One region of the Actinoplanes sichuanensis genome, then DNA from elsewhere that is predicted to be linked to it. Evidence: riboswitches for the same ligand, from Rfam matches in the RefSeq annotation. Region 1 holds a riboswitch; each other region holds the start of a gene.
What was found. Region 1 has a riboswitch for cyclic di-AMP ahead of Q0Z83_RS12855 (C40 family peptidase). Riboswitches for the same ligand answer to the same signal wherever they lie in the genome.

Region 1 (3,266 bases):
CGGCTCCGGCTGGACGGCCGCGTTCACCGCCGCCGTCGCCGTACTGATCATCGCCTGCCCCTGCGCGCTCGGCCTGGCCACCCCGACGGCGCTACTGGTCGGCACCGGCCGCGGCGCGCAACTCGGGATCCTGATCAAAGGCCCGGAAACCCTCGAGTCGACCCGGACCGTGGACACCGTCGTGCTGGACAAGACCGGCACCGTGACCACCGGCCGAATGAGCTTGGTCGACGTGGTCCCCGCCGCAGGCGTCGACCGTGACGAGTTGCTACGCCTGGCCGGGGCGGTCGAGGCCGCCTCGGAGCACCCGATCGCTCAGGCGATCGCGTCGGCGGCCGCCGACAGCGCGCCGCTGCCGCAGGTGACCGGGTTCGCCAGCACCGAAGGGCTCGGTGTCACCGGCACCGCCGACGGCCACGCCGTGCACGTCGGTCGCATCGCGCTGCTGCGCCAGGCCGGGTTGACGGTGCCCGACGACGTCGAGCAGGCCGTCGCCGCCGCCCACAAGGCCGGGCAGACCGCCGTGGTCGCCGGTTGGGACGGCCAGGCCCGCGGCGTCCTCGCCGTCGCCGACACCGTCAAGGCGACCAGCCGCGACGCCGTCGCCCGGTTGCGGGCGCTGGGCCTGTCGCCGGTGCTACTCACCGGGGACAACGAGACCGTGGCTCGGGCGGTCGCCGCGCAGGTCGGCATCACCGAAGTGATCGCCGAGGTGCTGCCGACCGACAAGGTCGACGTGGTCAAACGGCTGCAGGAACAGGGCAAGGTCGTGGCGATGGTCGGCGACGGCGTCAACGACGCCGCCGCCCTGGCCCAGGCCGACCTCGGGCTGGCGATGGGCACGGGCACCGACGCCGCGATCGAGGCGTCCGACCTGACCTTGGTCCGTGGTGACCTGATGGCCGCCGCCGACGCGATCCTGCTGTCCCGGCGAACCCTGCGCATCATCAAGAGCAACCTGTTCTGGGCCTTCGCCTACAACGTCGCAGCGCTACCCTTGGCCGCGGCCGGGCTGCTCAACCCCATGATCGCCGGAGCGGCGATGGCGTTCAGCTCGGTGTTCGTCGTCGCCAACAGCCTGCGGCTGCGCCGCTTCACCGGCATCAAGAATTAGGTCGTACGACAGTGCCGCCCGCACCCGCCGAGGACGGATGCAGGCGGCACTGTGCGATGCCCGAGCATGAATCACGTACGGGCATCCCCGCACTGTGGTCAGACCAGGCGCCGTACCACGTAGTTCTTGGTCCAGATCTTCTGCTTGGTGACGGTCTTGCCGGTTCGCGGCGCGGCCCACATCTTGCCGCCACCGGCGTAGATGCCGGCGTGCGTGCCCTTCGTTCCGGTACGGATGACGATCAGGTCACCCGCGCGGGCCTTGGACTTGGCGACGGCCTTGCCGTACCGCTGCTGCAGGTGGGCCTTGTGCGGCAGCTTCTTGCCCGCCGCCTTCTTGTAGACGTACATGGTGTAGCCCGAGCAGTCGAACCGCTTGGGCCCGGCCGCACCGAACTTGTACTTCTTGCCCTTGTGCTTCGCCGCCTCGGTCATGATCCGATTCGCGGCCGCCTTGGACTTGGCGGCCTGGGACGCGGCCGTGACGGTGATGCCGGCCTGGCTGAACACCACGCTGGTCGGCGAGGACACCTGCGTGGAGGCGGCCGTCGAGGACTGCGTCGCGGCGGAGGCTGACTGCGGAGTGCCGAGCCCGCCGGTCAGCAGACCGAGACCCACGGACAGGGCGAGAGTGCCGGTTCCCAGGGTACGGGTGGGCCGGCTCAGGGTGCTTACGCGCACGGTGATGGATTCCCTCCGGCACGCCTGCGAGGTTAGCTGTCGGATTCGGGCGCGAAGGTCGCCCGGCCGCACGGTGGCGGCTTCACCCCGAGGCCCTCAACCCCGGCTGCCGCAGTACGGCGTGCCGGTCGAGGACCGATGGTGGTTCCCCCGTCCCTGCCCCCGATTGCCTCATGACTCGTCATGCGGTTCGTGCCACCGGACCGGGGCAGGGCTCGGCGTGGTCCGGGTCGGCACGACCGGCGAGCAGGTGCCCGCCGCCCCTCCTTGATAGCCCGGCCCGCGCCGGTCCTGGGCCCGGCAGTCGATCACGCACAGTGATGACCGCGCCGGAGGGAGTCCGATTTGGAAGGGCACTGCGAGGTTTGTCGACACGCTGTGCTGATGTGTGCTTGACGCGACGTGAGGTTGATCTGTGAAAGGGAACACGCAGACCCGAACGTGGTCGCTGTGCGTGGCCTCGACCGGGTTCCCCGGTTCGTCGTGTCCACGCCGACTGCCGGCCCGCCGATCATGACCGGGTATCCACCCCTCGTCGCCCGAACCGATGACCACCCAGCGGTCCGGAGGTGACCGCATACCGCGGCCTTGCGAACGGCGGTCACGGCGGCGATGCAACCACAGGCCCGCTCAACCGGCCGCGCCGTCGAGCGATCAGGCCGACCCGGTCGACGGCACGGCACCTTCGACAGCAGCTGGGTGAGCGGATCGGACCCGGCCGGTGGCAACGATCGCCCGACTCAGGACTTCACGAGCCGGGCGATAGCCGCACTCGCCTCCTTGATCTTCGCGTCCACGTCGCCCTCGGACGCGGCGTGCACCACGCAATGGCGCAGATGATCTTCGAGCAGGCCGACCGCCACCGCGTGCAGGGCGCTCTTGGCGGCCGAGATCTGGGTCAGGATGTCGATGCAGTAGGTGTCCTCGTCGACCATCCGCTGCAGTCCACGGATCTGCCCCTCGACCCGCTTCAGCCGCGCCATCAGCGCCTGTTTCTCCGCCGAATACCCGTGCGGCCCGGCCGGTTTCGCCTCACTCATGCCGTGCAAGATACCCGGCACCGGTATGAGCCGGCGGCGGCCACGACACGCCCCGGCGGCGCCGCGCCCGCGATGTCGTAGCAGGGCCGGCACCCTTCGGCGCGGGCAGGTGGTCGCCTGTACCCGACACTGACGGATCGCCCATTCGGTCCATCGCTGCCAGTTGATCATCTGCGGCACACTTCATCTCATGTCGCAGCCGTACCTCGATGATTCCTGGCCGCCACTATCCGGCCGTCTCTCGCACCGGCTGTACGAGAGGTCCGTCCCGGCTGCTTCCGGTACGAGTGCGTCGTACCCGTCGTGCAGCCGCCCCCGGCCCGGCATGGCGACCGGATTCAATGCCGCGGTGGTAGCCGCGTGAAAATCACCCCACCCTGGCAAGGATGGATGGATCGCCGCGAGGCGGAGAAGGCCCGCAAGGAGGAAGAG
Region 2 (3,266 bases), 5.9 Mb from region 1:
CCAGGAGGCCGGCACGGTGTTCCTGGTCAGCCACAGCGAGCAGTCGATCCGGGACACCTGCGAGCGCTGCATCTGGCTGGAGGCAGGCGTGATCCGGGCCGACGGCCCGACCTCCGAGGTGATGAAGGAGTACGAGGCCTTCACCCGCAGGTGAGGCCCCGCACTCCTGCTGCGCCGGGCTAGTTGACCGACAGATGCACGTGGTTGGTGTGGTCGCTGGACGGGTCTCCGCCCGCCCCGCTGTACGACTTCCAGCCACTGCTCGGTAGCCAGATCCGGCGATACCAGATCACGTAGAGCACGTTCAGGTTGTCGGCGTTGTTGATGAAGTAGTTCGCCAGGTTGTCGCCGTACGTCTTGTCGGCTCCGGTGGCGTCGCCGCCGAACGTGCCCTTCTCGGCCGAGAAGTCGCAGGCCCGGCCCTTGGGGTGCTCACCGCTGTTCTGCGTTCGCCAGCACTTGGTGAACCTGGTGAAGCCGTCGGCGCGGGCCTCCTTGTAGGCGTGCAGGAGGGTCGCGGTCACACAGCCGCCGGTGCCGGTCGGGTCGGTCTGATTGCAACTGCTGCCACTCGGTCCGGGCGACGCGTCGGCACTGTCGCCGCCGTCGGACGACGAACTGGCGTCGTTGCCCTGATTCGCCGCCTTCAGTGCGGCCTCGGCCTGCTCCTTCTGCTTCGCCATCACGGTGACCTGCTTCTGCTGGTCCTTGATGGCGATGTCAATGGAGTCCTTGGCCTTCTGCCGGGTCTCCCGGGTGCTCTTGAGATCCTCGATCGCCCGGTTCTGGTCGGCGGCCACGAGAGCCAGCGTCTCGGCGCGACCCAGGAAGCCCTCGGCAGAGTCGGAGCTCAGCAGCGCGGCCATCGGCCCGCCCCGGCCCGCGGTGTACGCCTGGGTGGCGAGCAGGTCGAGCTTGTCCTGCTGCGGTCCGAGCTCGCCGTCCAGCTTCTTCAGCTCGGCGGTCAGCTTGGCCTGCTGTTCCTTGGACGTCTTGAGCTTGGCCTTCGCCTCCACGAAACCCTTGGAGGCCTTCTCGAGCTTGTCGATCAGTGACCCGGAGCCGCCCTCACCGTCGTCACCGGAGTCGCCGGGGGCGGCGAGCAGCCGGGGGGCCGCGGTGGCCGGCGTCGAGGCGACGGCCAGTCCGCACGCGGCGACGAGCAGCGCCAGCAACGCCGCTAATCGCCGCGCAGTGTTCTGCTGCACAGGCATTTCCTTCCGTCGGCCGCCGGCCGGGTTAGCTGACGGGTTCGGGACGAAGGAAATCCCTACCGCTGGTGAGCGGATTCACCCCAGGGAATATTGGTTCCCCGGCTCGCCTTTTTACGGCGATTAGGCGGCGGCTCCCGTGCGGGAACCGCACCGACCATACCCACTCGATCGACAGATCGACAGTTCTCGTACGCCGCGCAATGGCCTCGACACGAGCGGTGACAGCAATTACGGATAGTCGTTGCGATGTAACACTTTTGGCCGTTCCCAGGGTCTGATCCACGGCGATATCTCGGGTAAACTGACCGCCGGTCCTGCCAGGACGGCACCGCCCCCGAGTTGCCGGCAGGCCGCCGCCCAATCGTCGAAAGGCGAGCCGGGGAACCAGGTCACTGGGGTGTATCCGCAGTTTGCGGTAGGGATTGCTTCCGTCCCGAACCCGTCAGCTAACTCGGTCGGCGGTGACACGGAAGGAACTGTTGATGACCGCAAGTCCCCGCCGGTGGCTGATACACGCCCTGGCGCCGCTGGTGGCTGTCGTGATGCTCGCGGCACCCTCGGCTCCGGCTTCGGCCGAGCCCGGCGGCTCGTCGTCCACTGCTCAAGAGCAGGAGCAGAACGGTGGCGGCGGAGACGCGATTCTCTCCGATGTGATCGAGAACACGAACCGGCGCTATGTGTCCGCCAAGGCGGCCGTGGACAAGTCGGTGAAGGCGCAGGCTCAGCTGGCCAACCAGATCAAGCAGGCCGAGGCCCGGCGCGACGTGCTGATCCCCGAGGTCGACAAGATCGCCAAAGAGCAGTACATGACGGGCAACCTCAGCTCGATCGGATACCTGCTCAACGCCAACTCCTCGGGCGACTTCCTGGAGAAGGCGGTCTCCCTGGAGGAGATCAACCGGCTGCACGACGCCAAGCTGCGTGAGCTCAACGAGGCACTCCGGACCATCACCGAGAGCAAGGTCCGGCTCGACGCCGAGGTGAAGCAGCAGCAGCAGGACGCCGCCGCGATGAAGAAGCAGAAGGACGCCGCGGTCGACGCGCTCGCCCTGGTCGGCGGTAAAGGCGTGACCAAGGGTCTCGTGGTCGCGAACTCACCCGAGGCCGCCCCGGCACCCCGCAACTCCAGCGGCGGCTTCTCGGCCGAGGGCTGCACCGAGAAGGACCCGACCACGAACGGCTGCGTCACCAAGCGCACGCTGCACATGTACAAGGAAGTCAAGAAGGCCGGCTTCAACAACTTCGTCGGCTGCCATCGCGACGGTGGTCCGTTCGAGCATCCCAAGGGCCGCGCCTGCGACTGGTCGCTGCAGAAATCCGGGTTCTCGACGTTCGACACCGACAAGGAATTCCGGTACGGCAACAACCTGATGGCGTTCCTGGTGCGTAACGCCGATGCCCTCGGCATCTACTACGTGATCTGGAACAAGCAGATCTGGTTCCCGGCGAACGGCTGGAGCAACTACCACGGGGTCAGTGACCACACCGACCACGTGCACGTGTCGATGCTTTAGAGACATCACAAAGAACGGCCCCCGTCCGTACGGACGGGGGCCGTTTCGTATGTCGACTCAGTGCAGCGCTCGCCGGACCGGCGCCCGGCCGTGCGGCTGGGCCGGCGCCGGACCGGCCGGCACCGCCGCCGGGATCGGCATCGTCACCGGGCGCACCTGGGTGACCTCCAGCTCCTTGCCGTGGTGCAGCAAGGTGAGCCGGGCCTGGCCGCCGCCGTTGCGCAGCGAGTAGGTCACCTCGTCCGAGGTCACGCTCACCCGCAGCCGCAGACCGCGCCAGAGCAGCGAGAACTCCAGGTTGTTGATCCGGCTGGGCAGACGCGGAGCGAACGACAGCTGGCCGTTGAAGTCACGCATGCCACCGAGACCGGCGACCAGCGAGATCCAGGTGCCGGCCAGGGACGCCACGTGCACCCCGTCCCGGGCGTTCTGGTGCAGGTCGTGCAGGTCCATCAGGGCGGCCTCGCCCAGATAGTCGTGCGCGAGCTCCAGATGCCCGGTCTCGGCCGCGAGAACGGCCTGGATGCAGGCGGAGAGC
Region 3 (3,266 bases), 4.9 Mb from region 1:
TGCAACCCAAAAGCCAACCCTCACGAGCCGTTCTCACGGACGTAATCCCAGTTCACAGGCGGTGGGCCGGAGTGGAGGGGGTGACCATGATCAACAGGGTCTTGTTTCCGACATCGAGGCCTTCGGGTCGAAAAGCGCCCGCCGAAATGCCCTCCCACGCCCGATTCCGTGGTCGTCGACACACCACGGGGAGGAAAGTGGGGAGCCCGCCGGGAGGAAAGTGGAGGGACCGGTGGGGTCCACATCGCCCGGACACAGCAGACGCCCGTGGGGCGTGACCCGGATCCGGGTCACGCCCCACGGGCGTCATTGCTATTCCTTACTTACTGGCGCCGCTGCGCGACAAACTTACTTACGCCGCTGCGCGACACCCCTCGTCGGCGCTGCCGCGCGACCTGTCGGGGTCACCCCGCGACACCGATCGGCCTCATCGTGCGGCTCCGGCGTCGCACCGGCCGGCGTCTCTGACGAGCCACCGCCTGCACGACCGCGTCAGGCGACCAGACGGCGCACGACGTAGTTGTTGTTCCAGATCTTGTGCAGGCCGACCCGGGCTCCGGTGTGGGGCGAGTCGTAGACGTAACCGTTACCGGCGTAGATGCCGGCGTGGTACCCGTACGACCCGTTCCGGAAGACGATCAGGTCACCGATCTGCTTCTTGCTCTTCGCGACGGCGGTGCCGTACTTCTGCTGCGAGTTCGCCTTGTGCGGCAGGCTCTTGCCGGCCGCCTTCTTGTAGACGTACTTGGTGAAGCCCGAGCAGTCGAAGCGCTTGGGACCGGAGGCGCCGTACTTGTACAGCGCACCCTTGTGGGTCTTGGCCTCGGCCAGCACCTTCGCACCGCTGGCCTTGACCGTCACCTTGAAACTGCCGGTGCCCCGCTGGTTGTAGCCGGTGCCGGTGAAGAGGGTCCGGACCCAGACGGTCTTGGTCGGCTTGGCGGTCAGCGACACCACGCCGTTCTTGACGGTGGCCGTGTCCCAGGTGCGCCAGGCGCCGTTGGAGTAACCCTGGAGACGAACCGTCCCCTTGGCGACCTGGTGGGTGGTGGGATCGATCACCTTGGCGGTGACCTTGAGGGTGGAACCCCACTTGAGGGTCCGGGCGCTGCTGGCCCAGATCGAAGGTGTGACCTTCGGTACCGCCGCCGAGGCGGCGACCTGGGTGACAGCGGGGGTCGTGGCGGCCGCCGCGGGGGACGCGGCGATCAGCTGCCCGGCACAGAGGCAGAGACCCAGGGACAGTGCGACGGTTCCGGTGCCGATGGACGCGCGGCGGCGCCGGCTCGAACTGTGTTCGTGCACGGTAGAGAGATCCCTCCGGCACGCCTGCGAGGTTAGCTGTCGGGTTCGGGCGGGAAGGTGTGCCCGGCCGCGGGTGGGCGGCTTCACCCCAAGGTCTCCCCGGTGCACCGGCCGAAGCCGTGTGGCGCGGGAGAAGACCGGTAATGGGTCCCCCGTCCCTGCCCCCGAATGCCTTGTCTGGTGTGGCTCAACTGCGGTGTCGCACCGTCCGGCCCGGGGCAGGGCTCGGCGTGAACCGATCCGGTGCGGCCGGCGAGCGGAGTGCGTCCGGCTGATCCTTGGTACCCGAGTCCGACCATGATCGTCAGCGTGGGGGTGATCACGGTGTGTGATTGGCACACTTGTCGGTGTCCACTTTGTTACCGACGCGAGACATATGCGCCCACATTGAGTAGTGCCACAGCTACTCACCGTTGATGGTTACGGGTGAAACAGAACACATAAATAGTCCCGTCACCAACGGGGTAAGCGTCCGAAAAGCCCGGACCGGGGAAAACACCGGCCACACCGTGATCTTGACGGTCTGGCAACGCGTCGTAACGTTCGAGTCCGGTACCCTCGCTGGCGTGACGGACGGAATGCCTCTCATCGCCAAGGTCGCGACCTCCGTGTCGAAGACCGCGGCGGCGCTCTCCAGGGCCGCGGGCCGCGGCGACGGTTCGGTGATCGGCGGCTGGATCGGCCTCAAGATCGACCCCGACCTCCTGACCCACCTCGCGGCCGGCCGCGCCGTCGCGCTGGTCTCCGGGACCAACGGCAAGACCACCACGACCCGCCTCACCGCGGCCGCCGTCGGTGTCCTGGGCCGGGTCGCCACCAACTCGTTCGGCGCCAACATGCCGACCGGTCACACCTCCGCGCTGGCCAAGGAGGGGCACACCCCGTTCGCGGTCCTCGAGGTCGACGAGCACTACCTGGCCCAGGTCATCGACCAGACCCGGCCCAAGGTGGTGGCGCTGCTCAACCTCTCCCGCGACCAGCTCGACCGGGCGAAGGAGGTGGCGATGATGGCCGAGTTGTGGAAGAAGGCACTCGCCGACCACCCCGAGATCCGCGTGGTCGCCAACTCCGACGACCCGATGGTGGTCTGGGCGGCCTCCGGCAGCCAGCAGATCACCTGGTTCAGCGCCGGCCAGCGCTGGCTCGACGACTCGTTCGTCTGCCCGCAGAGCGGCCACCCGATCGAGCGTCAGCAGGGCGACTGGTGGTGCACCGGCTGCCCGCTGCGCCGCCCGCGCCCGCAGTGGGTCGTCGAGGACGAGGGCGTGATCGACCCACGCGGTGACTGGCACCTGGTCAAGCTGCAGCTCCCCGGCCGGGTCAACATCGGCAACGCGGCCACCGCGCTGGCCGTGGCGGCCGAGTTCGGGGTCCGGCCGATCGAGGCCCTGCCCCGGCTGTCCCGGGTCGCGTCGATCGCCGGCCGCTACGCCCAGGTCGACCGGGACGGCCGCAACATCCGGCTGCTGCTCGCGAAGAACCCGGCGAGCTGGCTGGAGGCCTTCGACATGGCCGACCAGGCGCCGACCCTGCTCTCGATCAACGCGCGCGACCCCGACGGGCTCGACACGTCCTGGCTCTACGACGTCGACTTCTCGCCCCTGCGGGACCGTCCGGTGCTGATCACCGGTGACCGGGCGTATGACCTGGCCGTCCGCCTCCAGGTGAACCAGGTGCAGTTCAAGCACGTACAGACTTTCGACGAGGCGCTGCGGTCGGTGCCGCCCGGCCGCCTCGAAGTGATCGCCAACTACACGGCGTTCCAGGACATCCGAGCGGAGTTGGACCGTGTCAACTGAGGCCCTGCGGATCGTGTGGATCTACCCCGATCTGCTCTCGACCTATGGCGACCGCGGCAACATGCTGATCCTCGCCCGCCGGGCCGCCGACCGCGGCATCCCGGCCGAGACCTACGAGGTCCGCTCCGACCAGCGGATGCCCAACGGCGCCGACATCTACCT

Region 2: linked by a shared signal. The riboswitch ahead of Q0Z83_RS41750 (coiled-coil domain-containing protein) and the one ahead of Q0Z83_RS12855 (C40 family peptidase) in region 1 are both predicted to bind cyclic di-AMP.
Region 3: linked by a shared signal. The riboswitch ahead of Q0Z83_RS35670 (C40 family peptidase) and the one ahead of Q0Z83_RS12855 (C40 family peptidase) in region 1 are both predicted to bind cyclic di-AMP.

Annotation. Positions count from the first base shown of each region.
Region 1 is NZ_AP028461.1:2,887,651-2,890,916, forward strand. Features, by position in the region: gene Q0Z83_RS12850 (heavy metal translocating P-type ATPase) at 1-1,114, shown strand, start outside; gene Q0Z83_RS12855 (C40 family peptidase) at 1,213-1,794, opposite strand; cyclic di-AMP (ydaO/yuaA leader) riboswitch at 1,801-1,926, opposite strand; gene Q0Z83_RS12860 (metal-sensitive transcriptional regulator) at 2,535-2,834, opposite strand; gene Q0Z83_RS12865 (hypothetical protein) at 3,225-3,266, shown strand, end outside.
Region 2 is NZ_AP028461.1:9,082,964-9,086,229, forward strand. Features, by position in the region: gene Q0Z83_RS41740 (ABC transporter ATP-binding protein) at 1-154, shown strand, start outside; gene Q0Z83_RS41745 (coiled-coil domain-containing protein) at 180-1,214, opposite strand; cyclic di-AMP (ydaO/yuaA leader) riboswitch at 1,213-1,351, opposite strand; cyclic di-AMP (ydaO/yuaA leader) riboswitch at 1,559-1,690, shown strand; gene Q0Z83_RS41750 (coiled-coil domain-containing protein) at 1,697-2,728, shown strand; gene Q0Z83_RS41755 (glycoside hydrolase family 65 protein) at 2,786-3,266, opposite strand, start outside.
Region 3 is NZ_AP028461.1:7,789,505-7,792,770, forward strand. Features, by position in the region: gene Q0Z83_RS35670 (C40 family peptidase) at 493-1,305, opposite strand; cyclic di-AMP (ydaO/yuaA leader) riboswitch at 1,312-1,503, opposite strand; gene Q0Z83_RS35675 (MurT ligase domain-containing protein) at 1,884-3,104, shown strand; gene Q0Z83_RS35680 (type 1 glutamine amidotransferase) at 3,094-3,266, shown strand, end outside.